DNA from 3 places in the Streptomyces sp. NPDC052396 genome. Region 3 is predicted to be linked to each of the others. Evidence: riboswitches for the same ligand, from Rfam matches in the RefSeq annotation. Region 3 holds a riboswitch; each other region holds the start of a gene.
What was found. Region 3 has a riboswitch for thiamine pyrophosphate ahead of thiO (glycine oxidase ThiO). Riboswitches for the same ligand answer to the same signal wherever they lie in the genome.
Positions count from the first base shown of each region.

Region 1 (7,695 bases), on a different contig from region 3:
TGGTGCCCAACCGGCCGAACAGGGTGCGCAGTTCGACCACCAGCCGCTCCCGCAGGCTCCGGTCCAGCTGCCCGAGCGGCTCGTCCAGCATCAACAGTCGCGGGCTCGGGGCGAGCGCCCGGGCCAGCGCCACGCGCTGCTGCTCGCCGCCGGAGAGCTGTCCGACCGATCGGCGCTGGGCCCCGGGCAGGCCCACCAGTTCCAGCAGTTCGGCGACCGTACGCTCCGACTCGGCGCGCCGCGCGCCGCGCATCCGGAGCCCGAAGGCCACGTTCCGCGCCACATCGCGCTGCGGGAACAACTGGTGGTCCTGGAACATCAGCCCCACGCCCCGCCGGTGCACCGGCACCGCGCTCTGGTCCTGGCCGGCCAGCAACACCCGCCCCGCGTCGGCCCGTTGCAGCCCGGCAACCACCCGCAGCAGGGTGGACTTACCGCTGCCGCTGGGCCCCAGCACACACACCGTCCGGTGTTCGGCGACGGCCAGGTCGACGGAGTCCAGCACGGTGCGCCCACCGAGGCGGACGGTCACCGCGTCCAGTTGGAGCAGGGGCATCAGAACTCTCCCGTACGGTCGGTGCGCACGCGCTCCAGCAGCAGCAGCGCCGCCGCGCACACCAGCATCAGCACCGTGCTCAAGGCCATCGCCTGCCCATAGGTCAGCTCTCCGGGACGGGCCAGCAGCCGGGCCACCGCGACCGGGAGCGTCGGGTTGTCGGGGCGGGCGATGAACACCGTCGCCCCGAACTCCCCGAGTGACACCGCGAAGGCGAACCCCGCCGCCACCGCCAGGGCCCGCCCCACCAGCGGCAGATCCACCTCCCGCCAGGCGCGCAGCGGCGAGGCACCGAGCACCGCGGCCGCCTCGCGCAGCCGGGGGTCCACCGCGCGCAGCACCGGCAGCATGGTGCGCACCACGAAGGGAACGCCCACCAGCGCCTGGGCCAGCGGGACCAGGATCCAGGAGGTGCGCAGGTCCAACGGCGGCTCATCCAGGGCGATCAGGAAGCCGAAGCCGATGGTCACCGCCGAGGTGCCCAGCGGCAGCATCAGCAGTGCGTCGAAACCCCGCACCAGGCGGCCCCCACGCCGGGTCAGCGCTGCCGCGGCAAGCGAGCCGATCACCACCGCGATGGCGGTGGCGGCCATGGCATACGCCAACGAGTTACCGATCGCCTCCAGCGGTGCGACCACGAAGGTGCCGCCGTTGTCCCCGGCCGAGGCCAGCGCCCGGTAGAAGGTGAAGCCATAGCCGTCGGGCCCGTCGAGCGAGCGCAGCACCAGCACCGTCAGCGGCAGCAAGATCAGCACCGCGATGACCGTCAGTACCGAGGCGAGCAGGGCCCACTGGCCGGCTCCCCGCGGACGGCGGGCGGTGCGGGCGGCGTCCACCAGTCGCAGTGCCGCCTCACGGCGCCGTACGGTCCAGGCGTGCACCAGCAGTAGCGCGACCACCACCAGGAACTGCACCAGGGTGAGCACCGCGGCGGTCGGCAGATCCAGCAGTTGGGCGGTCTGCTGGTAGATCTCCACTTCCAGCGTGGCGTAACGCGGGCCGCCCAGGATCTGGATGACACCGAAGGAGGTGAAGGTGAAGAGGAAGACCATCAGCGCGGCAGCCGCCACGGCGGGCATCAGCGCGGGCAGGGTCACCTTGCGCCAGGCGGTGAACCGGCCGGCTCCCAGCACTCGGGCGGCTTCCTCCTGCCGGGGGTCGAGCTGGCCCCACAGGCCGCCGACGGTGCGCACCACCACGGCGTAGTTGAAGAAGACGTGCGCGAGCAGGATGGCCCAGACGGTGGTGTCCAGTCGTACGCCCCACAGCTGGTCCAGCAGCCCGCCGCGTCCCAGCACGGCCAGGAAGGCGGAGCCGGCGACCACGGTGGGCAGGACGAACGGCACCGTGACCACGGCACGCAGCAGCCGTTTGCCCGGGAACTCGAAGCGTGCGAAGACATAGGCGGCGGGAAGGGCCAGCGCCAGGGTGAGCGCGGTGGAGGCGGCCGCCTGCCAGGTGGTGAACCAGACGACGTGGACGGTGTGTGGGTCGCCGAGCACCTCGCCGATCCGGCCGAACTGCCAGCGGCCGTCGGTCTTGAGGCCACGGGAGACGATCGCCGCCACCGGATAGCCGAAGAAGAGGCCGAAGAACGCGAGCGGCAGGGCCATCAGGCCCAGCCGGACCGCCGTCCCGCGCCGGCCCCGTGCGGGGCCGGCCGTGACCTCTCCGGTGGTTGCCTCAGCCTCCCCGGTGGTCACTTCAGGACGAGCGAGGACCACGTCTTGACCCACTGGTCACGGTTCTTGGCGATCTTGTCCGGGGCCAGGGTGGCGGAGTCGGCAGGCTTGGCGCCGAACTTGGTGAACACCTCGGGCACCTTGGCGTCCTTGGTCACCGGGTTGACGAACATCTGCAGCGGCATGTCCTCCTGGAAGGTCCTGCTCAGCATGAAGTCGATCAGCGCCTGGCCGCCCTTGGTGTTCTTGGCACCCTTCAGCAGGCCGGCGAACTCGATCTGACGGAAGCAGGTGCCGGTGGCCACGCCGGTCGGCCCCTCCTTCGGCTGCTCCTTCATCCCGACCACCTCGGCGGGCGGGCTGGAGGCATAAGAGACCACCAGCGGCTTGTCCCCCTTGGCCTTCTTGCCGCCCGCGGAGCCGGAGAAGCGGTCGTTGTACGCCTGCTCCCAGCCGTCGACGACCTCCACCCCGTTGGACTTGAGCTTCTTCCAGTAGTCCTGCCAGCCGGTGTCGCCGTACTTGGCGATGGTGGCCAGCTGGAAGGCCAGCCCGGGGGACGAGGTGGCGGAGTTCTCGGTGACCAGCAGGTTCTTGTACTCGGGCTTGACCAGGTCGTCGAGGGTCTGCGGCGGGGCCAGCTTGTGGTCGGCGAAGTAGGCGCGGTCGTAGTTGACGCAGATGTCACCGGAGTCGATAGGGGTCACCCGGTGCTCGGCGGCGTCGGCCTGGAACTCCCCGGGGACCCGGTCCAGGCCCTTCGCCTGGTAGGGCGTAAAGATCCCGTTGTCCAGCGCCCGGGAGAGCAGGGTGTTGTCGACGCCGAAGAAGACGTCGCCCTGCGGGTGGTTCTTGGAGAGGATCGCCTGGTTGACGGCCTGCCCCGCGTCACCGCCCTTGATGACCTTGACGGTGTAGCCGGTCTCCTTGGTGAACTCCTTGAGCACCGAGTCGGAGGCGAGGAACGAGTCGTGCGAGACGAGGGTGACGGTCTTGCCGCCGTCCTGCTCGGCGGAGCTGCCGGAGCCGCCACAGGCGGCAAGCGCCGGAAGGCCGAGCGCGGCGACGGCGGCCGCGCCCAGGGCACGCCGGAGGCTGGTGTTCATGGTTGAGCTGACTCCCTACGCCGGTACTAACCGGATCAGGTCCGAGGGTCTGCGGCCGGGCCGCACTCTCAGCGCTGTGTGCGCTCCCCTGTCGGAGTGTTCATTTGTACGAAAGTGTGCGGAAGAACCGTATCAGTGCGGCTCAGCGCTCGGTCGCGGCCAGCTGTCCGCAGGCGCCGTCGATCTCCTGGCCACGGGTGTCCCGGACGGTCACCGGCACTCCATGCGCGGCGATGGCCTCGACAAAAGCCCGCTCGTCCTCGGGGCGGGAGGCCGTCCACTTCGACCCCGGGGTGGGGTTGAGCGGGATCAGGTTGACGTGCACCCTTCGGCCCTTGAGCAGCCGGCCCAGCAGATCACCGCGCCATGCCTGGTCGTTGATGTCCCGGATGAGGGCGTACTCGATGGAGATCCGGCGACCGGACTTCTCCGCGTACTCCCAGGCAGCGTCCAGCACCTCGCGGACCTTCCAGCGGGTGTTGACCGGGACCAGGGTGTCGCGCAGCTCGTCGTCCGGCGCGTGCAGGGAGACCGCCAGGCGGCACTTGAAGCCCTCGTCGGCGAAGCGGTGCATGGCGGGCACCAGGCCCACCGTGGAGACGGTGATGCCGCGCTGGGAGAGCCCCAGGCCGTCCGGCTCCGGGTCGGTCAGCCGTCGGATGGCGCCCACCACACGCTTGTAGTTGGCCAGCGGCTCGCCCATGCCCATGAAGACGATGTTGGACAGCCGCGCGGGGCCGCCCGGCACCTCGCCGTCGCGCAGCGCGCGCATGCCGTCGACGATCTGGTGGACGATCTCGGCGGTGGACAGGTTGCGGTCCAGGCCGGCCTGGCCGGTGGCGCAGAACGGGCAGTTCATGCCACAGCCGGCCTGCGAGCTGATGCACATGGTGACCCGGTCCGGGTAGCGCATCAGCACCGACTCGACCAGCTTGCCGTCGTGCAGCCGCCACAGGGTCTTGCGCGTGGTGTCGTCATCGCAGGAGATGTGCCGGACCACGGTCATCAGCTCGGGCAGCAGTTCCTCGGCGAGCTTGCCCCGGGCGGCTGCCGGGATGTCCGTCCAGGCCGCCGGGTCGTGCGCGTACCGGGCGAAGTAGTGCTGGGACAGCTGCTTGGCGCGGAACGGCTTCTCACCCATGGCGGCCACGGCCTCCCGGCGCTCGGCGGGCGAGAGATCGGCGAGGTGCCGCGGGGGCAGCTTGGCTCCACGGGGGGCGACGAAGGTGAGCTCACCGGGTGCGGGTGCCACGAGCGGGGACTCCTCAGATGCGACGAGAACGGGCCGTCCCCGCCGCGCGGGGCCGACGGCGGGACCGTGCCGCGGCGGGAGAACCGACACCGGCGCTCCCCCGGCACGGGGGCCGAAAAAGGGCGCGTCCGAAAGAACGCGCCCTCCCAGGGTAACCGGCTCCGCTCAGCTCGAGCCGACAAAGGCCACCAGCAGCAGCCAGACCACCGGGGCCGTAGGCAGCAGGGAGTCCAGCCGGTCCATGATGCCGCCGTGCCCGGGCAGCAGCTCGCCCATGTCCTTGATGCCCAGGTCACGCTTGATCATGGACTCGCCGAGATCGCCCAGCGTGGCGCTGACCGCCACCGCCAGGCCCAGCAGCAGGCCCTGCCACCACGCGCCGCCGTCGATCAGGAACTGCATGCACAGGGCGCCCGCCACCATGGCGAACAGCACCGCGCCCACCAGGCCCTCGCGGGTCTTGCCGGGGCTGATGCGCGGGGCCAGCTTGCGCTTGCCGAAGCGCCAGCCCACCGCGTACGCCCCGGTGTCGCTGACCACGGTGAGGATCAGGAAGGTCAGCACCCGCCAGGCCCCGTCCCCAGCGGCCAGCATCAGGGCCACGAAGGTGGCCAGGAAGGGCACATAGAACGCGGCGAAGATGCCCGCCGTGACGTCCTTGAGGTAGTCGTCCGGCGGCTCGGTCATCCGCCAGACCAGCACCGCCAGCGCGGTGAACGCCATGGCCACCCAGGCGCCCTCGGCCCCGTTCACATAGCCCGCGACGGTCATCGCGGCACCGCCGATGGCCAGCGGCACCAGCGGGGCCTTGATGGATTTCCGCTCGGCCAGCCGGGAGGTGAGCTCCCACAGCCCGACCACCACGGCGATCACGATCACGCCGAGGAAGACAGGCTTGTAGATGAACAACGAGGCGAGGATGACCACACCGAGGGCCAGCCCCACCCCTATCGCGGCACGCAGATCGCGGCCGGCGCTCTTCTTCCCCGCCTTGGGCGCGGCGGGCTTCTGCGGCCGGATGTCGGGCTCCTTCTCAGCGCGTCCCCCGTGGGACAGGGGACCGCCGGAAGATGCGGCCCCCTGGTCACGGTCGTCCTGGTCTCCGCCTGCGTCGGGCACGATGGGCATGGGCCGAGTCTGCGCCGCCTCGGCCGCCCCGTGCACAGGACCCGCCGAAACCGCGGGCCCCCGGTCCGTGGACCCCCAGTGGCCGGCGCGCGGCGGGGCTCCCCAGGATGCGTCGTTCATCAGACCTCGAGCAGCTCGGCTTCCTTGTGCTTGAGCAGCTCGTCCACCTGCGCCACATACTTCGCGGTGGTGTCGTCGAGCTCCTTCTCGGCGCGGCGCACGTCGTCCTCGCCGGACTCCTTGTCCTTGACGAGCTTGTCCAGGGCGTCCTTGGCCTTGCGGCGGACGGCCCGAATCGAAACCTTCGCGTCCTCGCCCTTGCCCCGGGCCACCTTGATGAACTCGCGGCGGCGCTCCTCGGTGAGTTCGGGGAACGTCACCCGGATGATGCTGCCGTCATTGCTCGGGTTGACGCCCAGATCCGAGTCGCGGATCGCCTGCTCGATGTTGCGCAGCGCGCTCTTGTCGAACGGGGTCACCACGGCCATGCGCGGCTCGGGAACCGAGAACGACGCCAGCTGGTTGATCGGCGTCAGCGCGCCGTAGTAGTCGGCCACGATCTTGTTGAACATGGCCGGGTGCGCACGCCCGGTGCGGATCGCCGCGAAGTCCTCCTTGGCGACCACAACGGCCTTCTCCATCTTCTCCTCGGCCTCGAGGAGGATCTCTTCGATCACCACTTGCTCCTGGTGTTATCAGTAAGCAGAGCCTCGCCCCTGCGCGCGTCTTCTCCTGCACGGTGTCCGACCGGCAGGCAGGTTGTCCATCCCCGTGCCGTGGTCTTGTCACGGCCCGGAGTTGCCGTCCCCGCGCAGCGGCGGGGGGCCATGGACGGTGTTGCGGGCGTCTCAGTCCCGCGAGTCCTGGTCGCTCACGAGCGTGCCGATCTTCTCACCCTTGACCGCACGGGCGATGTTGCCCTCGGCCAGCAGCTCGAAGACCAGGATCGGCAGCTTGTTGTCCATGCACAGGCTGATGGCGGTGGCGTCGGCGACCTTCAGGCCGCGGGCGAGCACCTCGCCGTACTCCAGGGCGTCGAACTTCACCGCGTTGGGGTTCTTCTTCGGGTCCGAGTCATAGACCCCGTCGACGCCGTTCTTGCCCATCAGGATGGCCTCGGCGTGGATCTCCAGGGCCCGCTGGGCGGCGGTGGTGTCGGTGGAGAAGTAGGGCATGCCCATGCCCGCACCGAAGATCACCACGCGGCCCTTCTCCAGGTGACGCACGGCGCGCAGCGGGATGAAGGGCTCCGCGACCTGCCCCATGGTGATGCCGGTCTGCACCCGGGTCTCCACGCCCTCCTTCACCAGGAAGTCCTGCAGGGCGAGGCTGTTCATCACGGTGCCCAGCATGCCCATGTAGTCGGAGCGGGCGCGGTCCATGCCGCGCTGCTGCAGCTCGGCACCGCGGAAGAAGTTGCCGCCGCCGATCACCACGGCGATCTCGTAGCCCTCACGGACCACGGCCGCGATCTCACGGGCGATGGCGTGCACGACATCGGGGTCGACACCGAGCCCTCCGCCTCCGGCGAAGGCCTCGCCCGACAGTTTCAGCAGGAACCGGCGGGGTTTGCCGTTCCCGGCGCTCTTGTCGTCGGCGGCCGTGTGGGCGTCCGCACCCTGATTCATTGGAACTCTCCTCGTGCACATACGAAGAAGGCCATTGCCGGTGGGTCCTCACGGTTCCCTCTGCGGCAATGGCCTCCTCGTCACATCAGCGGCCGGCCGGTGGACGGTCGGCTGCATACGACCCTAGCGGGTCGCAGGTCATTCGCTGCCCTGCTGGGCGGCTCAGGCGCCGACGCGGATGCGGGCGAAGCGCTTCAGCGTGACACCGGCCTCGTCCAGGATCTTCTGGACGGTCTTCTTGTTGTCCTTGGCGAAGGCCTGGTCCAGCAGGACCTGCTCCTTGAAGAAGCCGGTGACGCGACCCTCGACGATCTTCGGCAGGGCGGCCTCGGGCTTGCCCTCC
Region 1 is NZ_JBIUAW010000002.1:624,006-631,700, reverse strand. It holds gene ACIHFE_RS07965 (ABC transporter ATP-binding protein) at 1-556, opposite strand, end outside; gene ACIHFE_RS07960 (ABC transporter permease) at 556-2,280, opposite strand; gene ACIHFE_RS07955 (thiamine ABC transporter substrate binding subunit) at 2,256-3,344, opposite strand; TPP riboswitch at 3,340-3,444, opposite strand; gene rlmN (23S rRNA (adenine(2503)-C(2))-methyltransferase RlmN) at 3,487-4,596, opposite strand; gene ACIHFE_RS07945 (phosphatidate cytidylyltransferase) at 4,762-5,844, opposite strand; gene frr (ribosome recycling factor) at 5,844-6,401, opposite strand; gene pyrH (UMP kinase) at 6,573-7,352, opposite strand; gene tsf (translation elongation factor Ts) at 7,515-7,695, opposite strand, start outside.
Region 1: linked by a shared signal. The riboswitch ahead of ACIHFE_RS07955 (thiamine ABC transporter substrate binding subunit) and the one ahead of thiO (glycine oxidase ThiO) in region 3 are both predicted to bind thiamine pyrophosphate.

Region 2 (7,695 bases), on a different contig from region 3:
GACTATGGCGTCATTAGCGGGTCATGAGGATCCAATCCCGGCCAAACCGACGAAGACGGGGCATTGGGCGATGCGCGACACAGTTCAGGCAGAAGTGATCATGACGTTCCTCGTCTCCGAGGAGCTGTCCTTCCGTATCCCGGTGGAGCTGGGCTACGACAGCAGCGACCCCTATGCGGTGAAGTTCACCTTCCACCTCCCCGGGGACGCCCCGGTGACCTGGGCGTTCGCAAGGGAGTTGCTGCTGGACGGGCTGAGCCAGCCGTCCGGCGAGGGCGATGTGCATATCGCCCCCGCCTCCGCGCAGCATCTGTCGGACGTCTTCATCCGGCTGCAAGTGGGCGGCGAGGGTGCCCTGTTCCGGGCCGGTGCGGCCCCCCTGGTGGCCTTCCTGGACCGCACCGACCGCGTCGCCCCGCTGGGCGAGGAGCACTCGGTCGCCGACTTCGACTACGAGCTGGCCGCCGCCCTGGACAGCATCCTGGCCGGCAACCCCGAAGGGCAGAACGCGGGTTAGCCCGCGCCCCGTCAGGGGGCGCGGGCCGGGTTCCTCCGCGGCTGTGCCGCGTGGGCGCGACCCCACACGGTCCGCACCCGCCGGACACGGCCTAACCCTCCCGCGCGGCACCGCCCTCCACGGCGGGCTCCGCCTCGATCGGCACCCGCTCGGTACGCGGGGCCGCACCCCGCTGCCCGGCCGCCCCGGACTCCTCCGCCACCGCGGTGTGTGCCGGGGGGACGAGCCCGTCCACCACCGAAGCCCCGGCCTCCTCGGCCGAGCCCCCGGCACCCCGGGCGCCGACGAGCGCCGAACCCGCTCCGTTCCCCGTACCCGGTCCGCCGCTCGGGCCCATGGACGCCAGCAGTTGGCGGGCCAGCCCCAGCCCCGTACCCCCCATGGTCAGCGCCTTCGCCAGCAGCTCGGACACCCCGTCCGCGCCATTGAGCAGCACCATATGGTCGACACTGCCAAACGCTTCGGCCCCGGCCCGGACGATCTCCGGCCAGTTCTCGGCCAGTTGCTGGGCCACCACCGCTTCCTGGTTCTCCGCCAGCGCCAGCGCCCGGGCCTTGATGGCCTCGGCCTCCGCCAGACCCTTGGCCCGGGCCGCCTCGGCGGCCGCCAGACCCTGCGCCCGCGCCGCCGCGGCCTCGGCCTCACCGGTGGCCCGGGTGGCCTCGGCGGCCGCCGTGCCGCGCGCCTTGGTGGCCTCCGCCTCGGCGGCCGCCGCCGCCTTCACCCGGGTCGCCTCGGCGGCGGCCGCCAGCTCGGTCTCCCGGGCGTTGGCCTGGGCGGCCGAGATCCGGGCGTCCCGCTCGGCCTCGGCCAGCGTCCGCTTCTCATAGGCCGCCGCGTCGGCCGGCTTGCGCACCTCCGCCTGCAGCTGCTGCTCCTTGCGGTGCGCCGCCAGCTCCGCCACCCGGGTCTCCTGGACCACCACCTCCTGGCGGGCCGCCGCCTCCGCCAGCGGCCCGGCCTGCCGGGCCTTGGCCGCCGCGCTGTCCCGCTCGGCCTGGTAACCGGCCTGGAGGATCTCGCTGTCCCGCTTGGCCTGGGCCATCCGGGCCGCCGCCTGCTGCTCCGCCTCGGTGGCCAGCCGGTCCGCCTCCGCCTGCGCGATCCGGGCATCCCGCTGCACCGCCGCCGCATGCGGCGCGGAAAGGTTCTTGATGTAGCCGGTGGGGTCCTGGATCTCATGGATCTGCAGCGAGTCGATGATCAGGCCCAGCTTCTCCATCTCGGTGCCGGAGGCCGCCCGGGTCTCCCCGGTCAGCCGCTCCCGGTCCCGGATCATGTCCTCCACGGTGAGACCGCCGACGATGGACCGCAGATGACCGGCGAAGACGTTGTGCACCCGGTCGGCCATCACCTTCTGCTGGTCCAGGAAGCGGCGGGCGGCATTGGCGATCGACACCAGATCGTCGCCGACCTTGAATATCACCACGCCATGGACCTTCAGCGGAATGCCCTGCTTTGTCACGCAATCCACATGGAGATCCGCCTCGTTGAGGTCCAGCGACAGCTTGCGCACCGCCTGTACCCCGGGCAGCACCAGGGTGCCGCGACCGGTGACGATCCGGAAGCCCATGCCCTCGCCCAGGCCCTCGGTGCGGTGCTTGGAACCGGAGATGACCAGCGCCTCATTGGGCTCCGCCACCCGCCACATCAGCTTGAACAGGCCGATCAGCACCGCGGCCGCGACGACCACGACCCCCGCGATGACTCCGATGAACACGGTTGAACCCCCCTCTGCCATACGCCCTTGACGCCCTTGGCGCCGTTTGCCCAGGGCTTGGTGTTGATCAATTGCCGCCGGGCCAACGGGGCATGGGCCGGCCGGCCGCCACCGCGGCCGGCCCTGACCGCCGTCGTGGGCCGGTCATCCGCCGTCGTAGGCGGCGGTCACATAGACCGTGCGCGGCGGCTGGTACTCCACGACCATCACCACCGTGCCCCGCTCCAGGCGGGCGCCGGGCTCCGCCGGATACGCCAGGAACGCCTCCGCGCCGCCCCGCACCCGGACGATCACCTCGCCCACCAGCCCGGGACCCACCGTCCCGGTGACTCTGCCCAGTTCACCGATCACCGGTGATCCCCCGTTCCCCGACCTCAGCGGCGGTCAGCCGGCTCGTCGCCGGCGCCCGCCCCTGGCTCTTGCCCTGCCCCTTGCCCCGGGATGCCGCCCGGTACTCACAGTGTGGCGATCGGCACTGACAACCAGCGCCGCCAGCGCGGTGGTCACCGGCACCGACAGCACCAGCCCGATGCTGCCGACCAGGGTGCGGACAATTTCCTCCGCCACCACCTCGCTGGTCGCCACCGTGCTCACCCCGCTGTCCGCGATCGAGAACAGCAGCAGCAGCGGCAACGAGGCCCCCGCGTAGGCCATCACCAGAGTGTTGACCACCGAGGCGATGTGATCGCGCCCGATGCGCATCGCGGAACCGTACAGTTTGCGCCAACTCGCGGACGGATCCGCCTCCTTCAGCTCCCACACCGCGGAGGTCTGGGTCACCGTCACATCGTCCAGCACCCCCAGCGACCCGATGATGATCCCCGCCAGCAGCAGTCCCCGGATCTCGATATGCGGATAGAGGGTGTGCACCAGACCGGTCTGGTCATCGGTGTCCCCGGTCAGATGCGCCCAGCCGATAAACAGCGAACCCAGCAGCCCGATCACCATCAGCGAGCTCAGCGTGCCCAGCACCGCCACCGAGGTACGGGCGTTGAGGCCATGGCACATATAGAGCGCCATCAGCATGATGGCGCTGCCGCCGATCACCGCCACCAGCAGCGGATCCGAACCCTGCAGGATGGCCGGCAGGATGAACATCGTCAGCAGCCCGAAGCTGAGCACCAGCGCCACCAGGGCGAACACCCCGCGCAGCCGGCCGATGGCCACCACCGCCAGCGCGAACACCCCGGCCAGCAGGCCCATGGGCAGCTTGCGGTCCACATCCATCACCGAATAGCGAAGGTTCTCCGGGGCCTTGGGGGCGTAGGCCAGCACCACCTTCTGCCCGGTGGTGTAGTGCCGGGAGGCACTCGGCTGCACGATCTCGGTGAAGGTGCGCCCCTGATCCGGCCCCGAGGCCACCTCCACGGTGGTCTTCTCGCAGGGCCCCTGGACCGGTGCGTTCTGCCCGTTCTGTCCCGGACCCGACGGCGGGGGCGCGGCGGGCTGGGCGCCCAGCGCGGCGCAGTCGGCGCGCTGCACGCTCACCACGCGCCCCGCGCGCGTCTGCTGGTCCAGGCCCACCCCGGAGTGCTGATGCGGCGGCGCGCCCCCCGGCCACAGCACCACCAGCCCCGTCACCACCGCGACCGCGAAGGGGATCAGCACCGCGGCGATCACCTTGCGCAGATGCGTGGAGACCGGGGCGGCCGGGCCATGCGCATGCGCATGGGAGTGGCCATGGGCATGGCCATGGGCGTGCCCGGGGGAGCGGTCGTGGGCGTGCGCGGGAGCGTGCGCCGGTGGCTGGGGCGCGCGAGGCACGGGGTCGGTGCTGGTCACCGCCGCATCATGCCAAGGCCCACTGGCCGTGTCGCCGGGGAAGGCGCTAGCGTTGTGCCACCTTTGCAATCGCGGGAGCTCGGAGCACCGGGCTGAGAGGGCGCTGACCTCCGTACCGAAGAACTCGTACGGAAGCCGCTGCGTCGACCGCCGAACCTGTTACCGGGTAATGCCGGCGTAGGGAGTTACGGTCTTATGGCCACGCAGGACGCGCACACGTCTGCCACCACGTCCACCCAGACCAGCGGTTCCGCCGAGCGGATCGGCTGGCACAAGGACTACCTCACCGGCTCACGGCCGGACCTCAGGGTCCCGGTGCGCCGGGTGCACCTCAGCAATGGACAGGACGTCCGGCTGTACGACACCTCCGGCCCCTACACCGACCCCGCCGTGGAGACCGATGTACGGCGCGGGCTGACCCCGCTCCGCGAGAACTGGATCATCGCCCGGGGCGACACCGAGGAGTACTCCGGACGCCCCGTCCGCCCCGAGGACGACGGCATCAAGCACACCTCGCCGCGCGGCGGACTGCGCAATCTGGACGCGGTCTTCCCCGGCCGCCCCCGCCAGCCGCGCCGCGGCCGGGACGGCGCCGCGGTGACCCAGCTCGCCTACGCCCGGCGCGGCGAGATCACCGCCGAGATGGAATATGTGGCGCTGCGCGAGAACGTCTCGCCGGAGGTCGTCCGCGAGGAGATCGCCGCGGGCCGGGCCGTGCTGCCGGCCAACGTCAACCACCCCGAGATCGAGCCGATGATCATCGGCAAGAAGTTCCTGGTGAAGGTCAACGCCAACATCGGCAACTCGGCGGTCACTTCCTCCATCGAGGAGGAGGTGGAGAAGATGACCTGGGCCACCCGCTGGGGCGCCGACACGGTGATGGACCTCTCCACCGGCCGCAATATCCACACCACCCGCGAGTGGGTGCTGCGCAACTCCCCTGTCCCCATCGGCACCGTGCCGCTCTACCAGGCACTGGAGAAGGTCGACGGCAAGGCCGAGGACCTGACCTGGGAGATCTACAAGGACACCGTCATCGAGCAGGCCGAGCAGGGCGTGGACTATATGACCGTCCACGCGGGCGTGCTGCTGCGCTATGTCCCGCTCACCGCCCGCCGCAAGACCGGCATCGTCTCGCGCGGTGGCTCCATCATGGCGGCCTGGTGCCTGGCCCACCACAAGGAGTCCTTCCTCTACGAGAACTTCGAGGAACTCTGCGAGATCCTCGCCGCCTACGACGTCACCTTCTCGCTGGGCGACGGCCTGCGCCCCGGCTCCATCGCGGACGCCAACGACGAGGCGCAGTTCGCCGAGCTGAAGACCCTCGGCGAGCTCAACTCCATCGCCAAGCGGCACCATGTGCAGACCATGATCGAGGGCCCGGGCCATGTCCCGATGCACAAGATCAAGGAGAACATCGACCTCCAGCAGGAGATCTGCGAGGAGGCGCCGTTCTACACCCTCGGCCCGCTGACCACCGATGTGGCGCCCGCCTACGACCACATCACCTCGGGCATCGGCGCCGCGATGATCGCCTGGTGGGGCACGGCGATGCTCTGCTACGTCACGCCCAAGGAGCACCTGGGCCTGCCGGACCGGGATGACGTCAAGACCGGTGTGATCACCTACAAGATCGCCGCCCATGCGGCCGACCTGGCCAAGGGCCACCCCGACGCCCAGGTCTGGGACGACGCCCTCTCCGACGCCCGGTTCGAGTTCCGCTGGGAGGACCAGTTCAACCTGGCCCTGGACCCCGACACGGCCCGCGCCTTCCACGACGAGACCCTGCCGGCGGAGCCGGCGAAGACCGCGCACTTCTGCTCGATGTGCGGGCCCAAGTTCTGCTCGATGAAGATCAGTCAGCAGATCCGCGATGAGCACGGGGACGGCTCGACGGCCGTCGCGAACGGCTACGACGCCGAGGCCCTGGCGGGCATGGCCGCCAAGTCCGAGGAGTTCGCGGCCCAGGGCAACCGGGTCTACCTGCCACTGGCGGACTGACTGCTGAAGTTCCGCAGCATGCGTATCCCGAGACCGTCACTGGACGGTACGGTCTCGGCGTTCGCCCTGGTAGGGAGAGCGTCACCCGGTACAGTCCGAGCGGGCCCGAAGCCGCAAGTTTCGGTTGCGACTTCGGGCCCCGCTTTCGCCCGTCTACTTGAGCGCGTAGACGGGCGTACCGTCGCCCAGCGTCCCGGTCTGCCGGATGCAACCGCGCTTCAGCATCATGCGCAGCGCGTCATGGACGCGTGAGACGGTGAGCCCGGTGCGCACCGCGATGGCGTCCAACCGGTGGGCGCACTCGCCGGATTCGATGAGTGCCGGGAGGATGTAGGCGGCCACCGCCCAGATGTCATTGGTGACCGCCAGATTGCGGTCCCGCCAGCCGTTGATCACGGACTCGGCCGTTACCCGGGGACGGGCGGGGGCCCGTTCCCGGGCCGACGGCGGACGGTCGACGATCTCGCTCATGCGGTCGGCCAGCCGGTCGAACTGTGAAGACAGTTCGGACATGAATCGCATCAGGGCGTCATTGGTGCCCTGTTGCACGGTGCTGAGTTCCCGGATGCCCTCGACCACTTCGCGCTGGGACCGCCCGGTCTCCCGTTGCGCGGCCGAAAGCTCTTCGGCCAGCCGGAGGTTGCTCTCTTCCAGCCTTACGATCGCCTCGGCAATCTCCACCGGCACGGTATATGTCGTGGCCGCCGACGGTTGTGCTTCGGCCCTGTCCAGGGAGTACGAGCCGTCTTGTTGAACCATGCGGATGACCTTTGCCACCCACTGCTTGAAGGGCTGGCACGAGGGCTTGGTGGACCCGTTGACGAGCAGGATGAGACCCTGCAAGTCGACCATCTGCAAGTCTCGGCGCCACTCCCTGCCTGCGGGAACGCTGAGAGAGTGACTTCCAGTCACTGTCTCGAGAAACTCTCGGCGCTCCTCTGGGACATGATCGAGCAGGGCCTTGCGTGTGGTTGTGTAGCCCAGTTCCTTGCACACATCCACCGCAGGGAACCAGTGCTCTCCGTTCGGCAGAGTGATCCGTCGAATCCGCGCCCCCGTCGCCGCATACACGAAGTCACCGACGTCAATGGCCTCTTGCCTGCCCGCCGTCCGGTCCGGTGGGGATTGTCTCGTGCTCATGGTGAGCATCACCTCCACACCGGACCGTAAGCAGGCAGAAACCCCGACTACCGCCGTATAAACGGAAGTTCCCTCAATCGGGGCGGATCGATCGACTTCCGCTGTGCGAGCAAGGTGCTCGAATGGAGAAGCGGGCCCCTCACTCCCGCCGTTCCTCCGAAGACGACGACCCGCCCCCGAAATCCGGGCTGGTGAAACCGGGCCGCGAGTAACCCAGGTGCGGCGTACGCCCATTGCTCTCGCGCGGTCGCGGGACGTGGGAACCGCCGTTCGAGGACGGGGCGTTCGCCAGGGCCTCCCGGAGGAACGGCAGGATGCCGCGCTCCAGCAGGGCCTCGCGCCAGGCATCCCGGGCCAGATCGACCTCGGTCGGCCGATGGTGGCCACGGCCCTCCGCGCCCGCGCCCGGACCCGCACCGCTGCCATTGCGCAGCGCGGTGATCAGCAGCGCGGCCATGGCGACCAGCGCGCTGGCGGCGGTCAGGCCGGCGAACCACCAGCCCACGGTGACCATGGGGCCGCCCACCGAGTCATG
Region 2 is NZ_JBIUAW010000005.1:232,858-240,552, reverse strand. It holds gene ACIHFE_RS14990 (SsgA family sporulation/cell division regulator) at 71-517, shown strand; gene ACIHFE_RS14985 (SPFH domain-containing protein) at 609-2,237, opposite strand; gene ACIHFE_RS14980 (hypothetical protein) at 2,382-2,588, opposite strand; gene ACIHFE_RS14975 (YibE/F family protein) at 2,622-4,019, opposite strand; TPP riboswitch at 4,081-4,220, shown strand; gene thiC (phosphomethylpyrimidine synthase ThiC) at 4,215-6,020, shown strand; gene ACIHFE_RS14965 (Bro-N domain-containing protein) at 6,174-7,169, opposite strand; gene ACIHFE_RS14960 (hypothetical protein) at 7,300-7,695, opposite strand, start outside.
Region 2: linked by a shared signal. The riboswitch ahead of thiC (phosphomethylpyrimidine synthase ThiC) and the one ahead of thiO (glycine oxidase ThiO) in region 3 are both predicted to bind thiamine pyrophosphate.

Region 3 (7,695 bases):
GTGCCGGCCAGCACCGCCAGCACGGCGGCCGCCACCAGCAGCGCGGTGCGCCGCCGCACCCGGCGCAGCGGCCCGGGCAGCCGGCGCTGCCAGACCGGACCGGCCGGCGCGGACGGGGCGGCCTGCGGGGGGACGGGCGGCTGGTCGAAGCGGGCCGTGTGGTCGGCGTCGTCCTGCTGCGGCAGCGGGTTCCGGGGGGTCAGCTGCGACGGGGAGACGGCCGGCCGGGGCAGCACGGTGGTGCGGTCCTCGGCGCCCGCGTGCGCGGCGAGCGCGCGCGGCGGGCGGGCGTCCAGCTGCTCCTCGGTCAGCGCCGAACGGGCCTCCCGGATCAGCCCCAGCATGCCCACCGCGTCGTCCGGCCGCAGCCGGGGGTCGCGGGCGGTGCTGACCGTCACCACATCGTCCAGCTCCGGGGCCAGGCCCGGGGCCTCGTCGGACGGCGGCGGGACATCCTGGTTGAGGTGCTGGTAGAGGACCTGGGCGGGGCTGGCCCCGGAGTGCGGCTTGAGGCCGGTGAGCATCTCGTAGAGCACCACGCCGCAGGCGTAAACATCGGTGCGGGTGTCCACCACACCGTGCTCGATCTGCTCCGGCGCGAGGTAGGAGAGGGTGCCCAGCACGGAGCCGGTGTCGGTGGTGGTGTTGGTGCCCACCGCGCGCACCAGCCCGAAGTCCGCGACCTTGACCCGGCCGTCGTCGCCGATCAGCACGTTCTCCGGCTTTATGTCCCGGTGCACCAGCTCCGCCCGGTGGGCGGCGCCCAGGGCGGCCAGTACCGGCTCCATGATGTCCAGCGCGGCACGCGGCTGCAGGGCGCCGCGCTCGCGCAGCACATCCCGCAGGGTGCAGCCGGCCACATACTCCATGGCCAGATAGACGTAGCCGTCGTCGGTGCCCTGGTCGAAGACGCTCACCACATTGGGGTGGTCCAGCCGGGCCGCCGACTTGGCCTCCCGGATGAAACGCTCGGTGAAGGCCTCGTCCCCCGCCAGGTTGGGGTGCATCACCTTCAGGGCGAGCACCCGGTCCAGGCGGGTGTCCAGGGCCCGGTAGACCGTGGCCATGCCGCCCGCGGCGATGCGTGCCTCGATGCGGTAGCGGCCGTCGAGCAACTGGTCGACGAGGGGGTCCGGGAGGGTCGTGTCCACGGTCCACGAGTCTACGAGGCCGTGGGTTGCGCACCGCCGGTGCGTGCGTCCGTACGGGCTCAGTCGTTTCGGTACCCGGCGACGAAACGCGCCGTGCCACGGCAGGTGCGTTTTCCGGTGCGGGCCGTGCGTGGCTGGTCGCGCCCACGCGGCGGAGCCGCATGACACAGCCGCCCCGCGCCCCTTACGGGGGCGCCCCCTACGCCACCGTGAACGCCGGGCGTTCGGGGTCCAGGGTGGCGCGGCCCGCCGTCGGGGAGGACGCCTCGGCGAAGTGGCGGCGGGGGATGCGACCCGCGCGGTACGCCAGCCGCCCCGCCTCCACCGCGTGCCGCATCGCCTCCGCCATCAGCACCGGCTCCTGCGCCCGGGTCACCGCCGAGGCCAGCATCACCGCCGAGCAGCCCAGCTCCATGGCCAGCGCCGCGTCCGAGGCGGTGCCCGCGCCCGCGTCCAGGATCACCGGGACACCGGCCCGCTCGGTGATCAGCTGGAAGTTGTGCGGGTTGCGGATGCCCAGGCCGGAGCCGATGGGCGAGCCCAGCGGCATGATCGCGGCGCAGCCGAGGTCCTCCAGCCGGCGGGCCAGCACCGGGTCGTCATTGGTGTAGGGCAGCACCGTGAAGCCGTCGTCCACCAGGATCTCGGCCGCGTCCAGCAGCTCGATGGGGTCCGGCAGCAGGGTGCGCTCGTCGGCGATCACCTCCAGCTTCACCCAGTCCGTGCCCAGCGCCTCACGCGCCAGCCGGGCGGTCAGCACCGCCTCGCCCGCGGTGAAGCAGCCCGCGGTGTTGGGCAGCACCCGTACCCCGTGCCGTTCCAGGACGGACAGCACCGAGCCGCGCACCGAGGGGTCCAGCCGCCGCATGGCGACCGTGGTCAGCTCGGTGCCCGAGGCCAGCAGCGCCCGTTCCAGCACATCCAGGCTGGGCGCACCGCCGGTGCCCATGATCAGGCGGGAGGTGAAGACGGTGTCGGCGATGGTGAGCAGATCGTCTGCCATGGGAACTGATCAGCCTCCCTGCACCGCGGTGAGAACTTCGATCCGGTCGCCGTCGTCCAGCGTGGTGGCCGTCCACCGGGTGCGCGGTACGACGGTCTCGTTGACGGCGGCGGCGACGCCGCCCCGGGCGTCGGTGAGCGTGGCCACCAGGCCGTCGAGGGTGGTCCCGCCGGGGACCAGGCGCTGTTCACCGTTGACGGAGACCCGGACGGTGGCGGTCGTGGCGGTCATGCGGACTGCTCCTGGAGTGCGGGGGTGAAGCGGGTGGGGGAGAAGGGCAGGGCCTCGTCCGGCACCCGGCCGCCGGTCAGCACGTCGGCGAGCACCTCCCCGGTCAGCGGGGTGAGCAGCACGCCATTGCGGTAGTGGCCGGTGGCCAGGTGGAGGCCGGGCAGCGCGGTGGGGCCGAGCAGCGGGCCGTTGTCGGGGGAGCCGGGACGCAGCCCGGCGCAGGTTTCCACCAGCGGCAACTCGGTGATGCCGGGCACCAGTTCATGGGCGTCGCGCAGCAGCTGGTAGACCCCGCCCGCGGTGACCGTGGTGTCGAAGCCCAGCTCCTCGGTGGTGGCGCCCACCACCAGCTCGCCGTTCTCCCGGGGCACCAGGTAGACCGGCACGCCGCGCACCACCGCCCGTACCGTGCGGGAGAGGAACGGGCGGTACGGGCCGGGCACCCGCAGCCGCAGCAGCTGCCCCTTGACCGGCCGTACCGGCGGCAGCACCTCCGCCGGCACCCCGGCCAGCCGCTCGCTGTGGCTGCCCGCCGCCAGCACCGTCTGCCCGGCGGTCACCCGGGAGCCGTCTTCGAGCAGGGCGCCGGTGGCGCGGTCCCCGGCGGTCAGCAGGCCCACCGCCCGCTGCCGCAGGATGTCCACCCCGGCCCGCTCACAGGCCGTCAGCAGGGCCAGGGCCAGCCGCCGGGGGTCGGTCTGGTGGTCGCCGTCCACCCGCAGGCCGCCCTGTACGCCGGGCGCCAGCATCGGCTCCAGCCGGCGGCACTCACGGCCGGTCAGCCACTGCGCGTCCAGGCCGCAGCGCAACTGGAGCTGGTGCAGTTCGCGCAGATACGCCCGGTCGTCGGCGTCCAGCGCCACGGCCAGCGTGCCGCAGGCCCGGTAGCCGGTGTCCTGGCCGCTGGCCTCCTCCAACTCGGCGGTGAACGCCGGATAGCGGCGCGCCGAGGCCAGGTTGAGGGCGAGCAGCGCCTGCTCCCCGTAGTGCAGTTCGGTGACCGGGGCGAGCATGCCGGCCGCCACCCGGGTGGCGCCACCGCCCGGCGAGGGGTCGGCGAGCGCGGTGCGCAGCCCGCGCCGGGCCGCCCGCCAGGCGGTGACCAGCCCGATCAGTCCGCCACCGATCACCAGGACGTCCCAGGTCCCCGGTGGGCCACCGGTCTTTGGCCGTTGAGACGCGTGCATGGGCATCCAGCCCCTCCCTTCGCCGGCATGACCCGGATCAGGTTCGTACGGTCGGAGGCCGTCCAGCCTCCCTCTCAGCCCGGTGCGCCGGGCTCCCGCGAGTGCGTGTGCAGCGGTCACCCTAGTACGGGCCGGGAGAGCACCGGAAGGCGGCGGGGCCCGGCGGACGGGCGCATACGGCGGGGGGGTTGTGTCGGAGGTCTCCCGACCGGGTGCTCGGTAAGCCCTCGGCGGTCGCCCTATGGTGATCGGGTGAGTGAGCAGACGAACACCACCGGTGGCGGGCGCGTTGTGATCGTGGGCGCCGGCATGGCCGGCGTGCAGACCGCCCTGGCCCTGCGGGAACAGGGCTGGACCGGCGAGATCACCCTGCTGGGCGCGGAGCCGCACCCCCCGTACGACCGGCCGCCGCTGTCCAAGACCGTGCTGCTGGGCAAGGCGGAGGGTTCCGCCTTCGAGGTGGACTTCACGGCGCTGGGCATCGAGGTGCAGCTCGACCGGGAGGTCACCGCGCTGCGCGCCGAGGAGCACCAGGTGGACACGGTGCGCGGCAGCGTGCCCTATGACGTGCTGGTCATCGCCACCGGCGCGGTGCCGCTCCAGCTGCCCGGCAGCGAGGGCGTGCCCGGCGTCCATCTGCTGCGCACCGTGGACGACGCGGAACGGCTGCGGCCGCTGCTGGCCGCCCAGCGCAGCGTGGTGGCGGTCGGCGCGGGCTGGATCGGCGCCGAGTTCGCCACCGCCGCCCGGGAGGCGGGCTGTGAGGTGACCGTGGTGGAGGCCGCCGACCGGGTGCTGGCCGGCGCGGTGCCCGCCGAGGTCGCCGCCCATATGACCGACTGGTACGCGCACAGCGGGGCGCGGCTGCTCACCGGCGCCAAGGTGGCGGCGGTCCAGGAGGGCGCGGTGCTGCTGGCCGACGGCCGCCGGATCGAGGCGGACGCGGTGGTGGTGGGCATCGGCGCCCGCCCGGCCACCGACTGGCTGGCCGGCTCCGGCATCGAGCTGGCCGGGGACCGCTCGGTGTGCGCCGACGAGCGGCTGCGCACCTCGTTGCCGGATGTCTACGCGGTCGGCGACTGCGCCTCCTTCCCCTCCGCCCGCTATGGCGAGCGGCTGCTGGTGCACCACTGGGACAACGCCCTGCAGGGGCCGCGCACGGTGGCCGCCAACATTGTGCTCGGCCCGGAGGAGGGGCCGGTCTATGACCCGGTGCCCTACTTCTGGTCCGAGCAGTTCGGCCGGTTTGTGCAGTACGCGGGGCACCATGCGGCCGCCGACGAGATGATCTGGCGCGGCGACCCGGACAGCGCCGCCTGGACGGTGTGCTGGCTGAAGTCGGGGGCGCTGGTGGCGCTGCTGGCGGTGGGCCGGCCGCGTGACCTGGCACAGGGCCGCAAGCTGATCGAGCAGGGCGCCGCCCTGGACCGGTCCAGGGCCGCGGACGCCTCGGTGCCGCTGAAGGCCGCGGTGCTCGGGTGACGGTCCCGGGCGCCCCCGGTCGCGGCGGCCGCGCGAGTGCCCCGCGCCTCGCCCGGGTCAACCCGGCTACCGGCTGTCAGCGGCGGATGGCAGGCTTGTCCCGTGACCGAGATTGACGCAAAGATCGAAGGGCTTGTTCCCGCCTGGCTCACTCTCCCCGATATCGCGGAGATGCTGGATGTCGAGGTGACGCGCGTGCGCCAGCTGGTGAAGGAGAGCCAGCTGATTGCCGTGCGCCGTGGCGAGAACAATGTGCTTCAAGTGCCTGCCGAGTTCATCAAGGACGGCAAGGTCGTCAAGGGCCTCGCGGGGACCCTGACACTTCTCAAGGACGATGGCTTCACCGATGAGGAGATGCTGGAGTGGCTCTTCACCGCTGATGAGACCCTGCCCGGAACCCCGGCGCAGGCGCTGCGCGAGAATCGTGGCACGGAGGTGAAGCGCCGCGCCCAGGCGCTCGCCGTCTGAGCCGCACCGCAACGCCGTACCGCAACTGAGATCAGCGCGGTGTACGGGCCGGAAGGCCGGGCCCGTACACCGCCGACCGGGGGGAGTCCCACCCGATGTCCATGACCGCGCGCGAGCGACTCGCCGACGCCCGGCTGTATCTGTGCACCGACGCCCGCAAGCGTCAGGGCGACCTGCCCGAGTTCCTGGACGCGGTGCTGGCCGCCGGGGTGGACATCGTCCAGCTCCGCGACAAGGGCATGGAGGCCGGGGAGGAACTGGAGCAGCTGGCCGTGTTCGCCGAGGCGGCCCGCCGCCATGGCAGGCTGCTGGCGGTCAACGACCGCGCCGATGTGGCGCATGCGGCCCGTTCCCAGGTGCTGCACCTGGGCCAGGGTGACCTTCCGGTGCCCGCGGCCCGCGCCATCCTGGGCGAGGAGGTGCTGATAGGCCGCTCCACCCACGCCGAGGCGGAGGTGGACGCCGCCCTGGCCGAGCCGGGCGTGGACTACTTCTGCACCGGCCCCTGCTGGCCCACCCCCACCAAGCCCGGCCGGTACGCCCCCGGCCTCTCCCTGGTGCGCCACGCCGCGTCCCGGAACCCGGACCGTCCCTGGTTCGCCATCGGCGGCATCGACGAGGGCAATCTCGACCAGGTGCTCCAGGCCGGAGCCCGGCGGATCGTGGTGGTGCGCGCCATCACCGAGGCCGATGACCCCGGCGCGGCGGCCGCCCGGCTGGCCAAGCGGGTCCGGGAACTCGACTGACCTTCGAGGCCGGGTGGGGAACCGCCCGGTGAAAAAGGGCATTTCACTGATACGGGTTGGGGTGCCGCCGGACCGCTGGTTAACTTGGCGGGTATGGCCCTTGGTACCGCGTCCACCAGGACTGACCGTGCGCGCACTATTCGTGAGCTGCTGGCTTCCGGCGAGCGTTCCTACTCCTTCGAGTTCGCCGCCCCCAAGACCGAACGGGGTGAACGCACCCTGTGGAACGCCATCCGGCGGATCGAGGCGGTCGGCCCCACCTTTGTCTCCGTGACCTATGGCGCCGGCGGCTCCTCCCGCGAGGGCACGGTACGGGCGACGGAGCGCATCGCCACCGACACCACCCTTACGCCGGTGGCCCATCTGACCGCGGTCAACCACTCGGTGGCCGACCTGCGCAACATCATCGGCCAGTACGCCGATGTGGGCATCCGCAATATGCTCGCGCTGCGCGGGGACCCGCCCGGCGACCCGCTGGGCGAGTGGGTGCGACACCCCCGGGGCCTGCACTACGCCGCCGAACTGGTGCGCCTGATCAAGGAGTCGGGGGACTTCTGCGTGGGCGTGGCCGCCTTCCCGGAGATGCATCCGCGCTCCACGGACTGGGAGACCGACGTCCGCCACTTCGTGGCCAAGTGCCGGGCCGGCGCGGACTTCGCGATCACCCAGATGTTCTTCCACGCGGAGGACTATCTGCGGCTGCGTGACCGGGTCGCGGCGGCGGGGTGTGACACCCCGATCATTCCGGAAATCATGCCGGTCACCAATGTGAAGCAGATCGAGCGATTCGCACAGCTGAGCAACGCCGCCTTCCCCTCGGGGCTGGCAGAGCGGATCCGGGCGGTACAGGACGATCCGGCGGCTGTACGCTCGGTCGGGATCGAGTACGCGACCGAACTGTGTGCACGGTTGATGGCCGAGGAGATTCCCGGGCTGCATTTCATTACCCTGAACCACTCCACGGCAACCTTGGAAATCTACGAGAACCTGGGACTGCACCAGCGGTCCTGACGGCCGGCCGGGAACGGCGGCCGAACGAGAGGGGCGCTAATGGGCTGGACGGTCCTCTACATCGCGTTCGGCATCGTCGCGCTCTGGCTGCTCAGCGAGGTGCTGCTGCAGTACAAGGCCCGGCTGCGCTGGCGGCTGCTGGCCTTCGGGGGCTTCCTCGGTGTGGTGGCCGGTGTGATGGCCGCCTCGGTGCCGGTGATCGTGGTCGGGGCGGTCGGCTTCGCGGCCGGCCAGGTCTTTGTGACGCTCTCCTTCCGGCGCGGCTTCGCCGCGGGCTGGGCGCTCCGCCGGCCCGCTGCCGCCGGGAACGAGGGCGGCGCGGGCGAGGGCCGGGCCGGCGGCAGGTCCGCCGGCCGGTCGGGCGGACGGTCCGGACGGCGGCGGGGCCGGGCGGAGCGCGGCGCCACCACCGACAG
Region 3 is NZ_JBIUAW010000001.1:703,674-711,368, forward strand. It holds gene pknB (Stk1 family PASTA domain-containing Ser/Thr kinase) at 1-1,151, opposite strand, end outside; gene ACIHFE_RS03490 (thiazole synthase) at 1,351-2,154, opposite strand; gene thiS (sulfur carrier protein ThiS) at 2,164-2,385, opposite strand; gene thiO (glycine oxidase ThiO) at 2,382-3,572, opposite strand; TPP riboswitch at 3,570-3,681, opposite strand; gene ACIHFE_RS03505 (NAD(P)/FAD-dependent oxidoreductase) at 3,825-5,054, shown strand; gene ACIHFE_RS03510 (Rv2175c family DNA-binding protein) at 5,157-5,522, shown strand; gene thiE (thiamine phosphate synthase) at 5,618-6,268, shown strand; gene metF (methylenetetrahydrofolate reductase [NAD(P)H]) at 6,362-7,279, shown strand; gene ACIHFE_RS03525 (hypothetical protein) at 7,319-7,695, shown strand, end outside.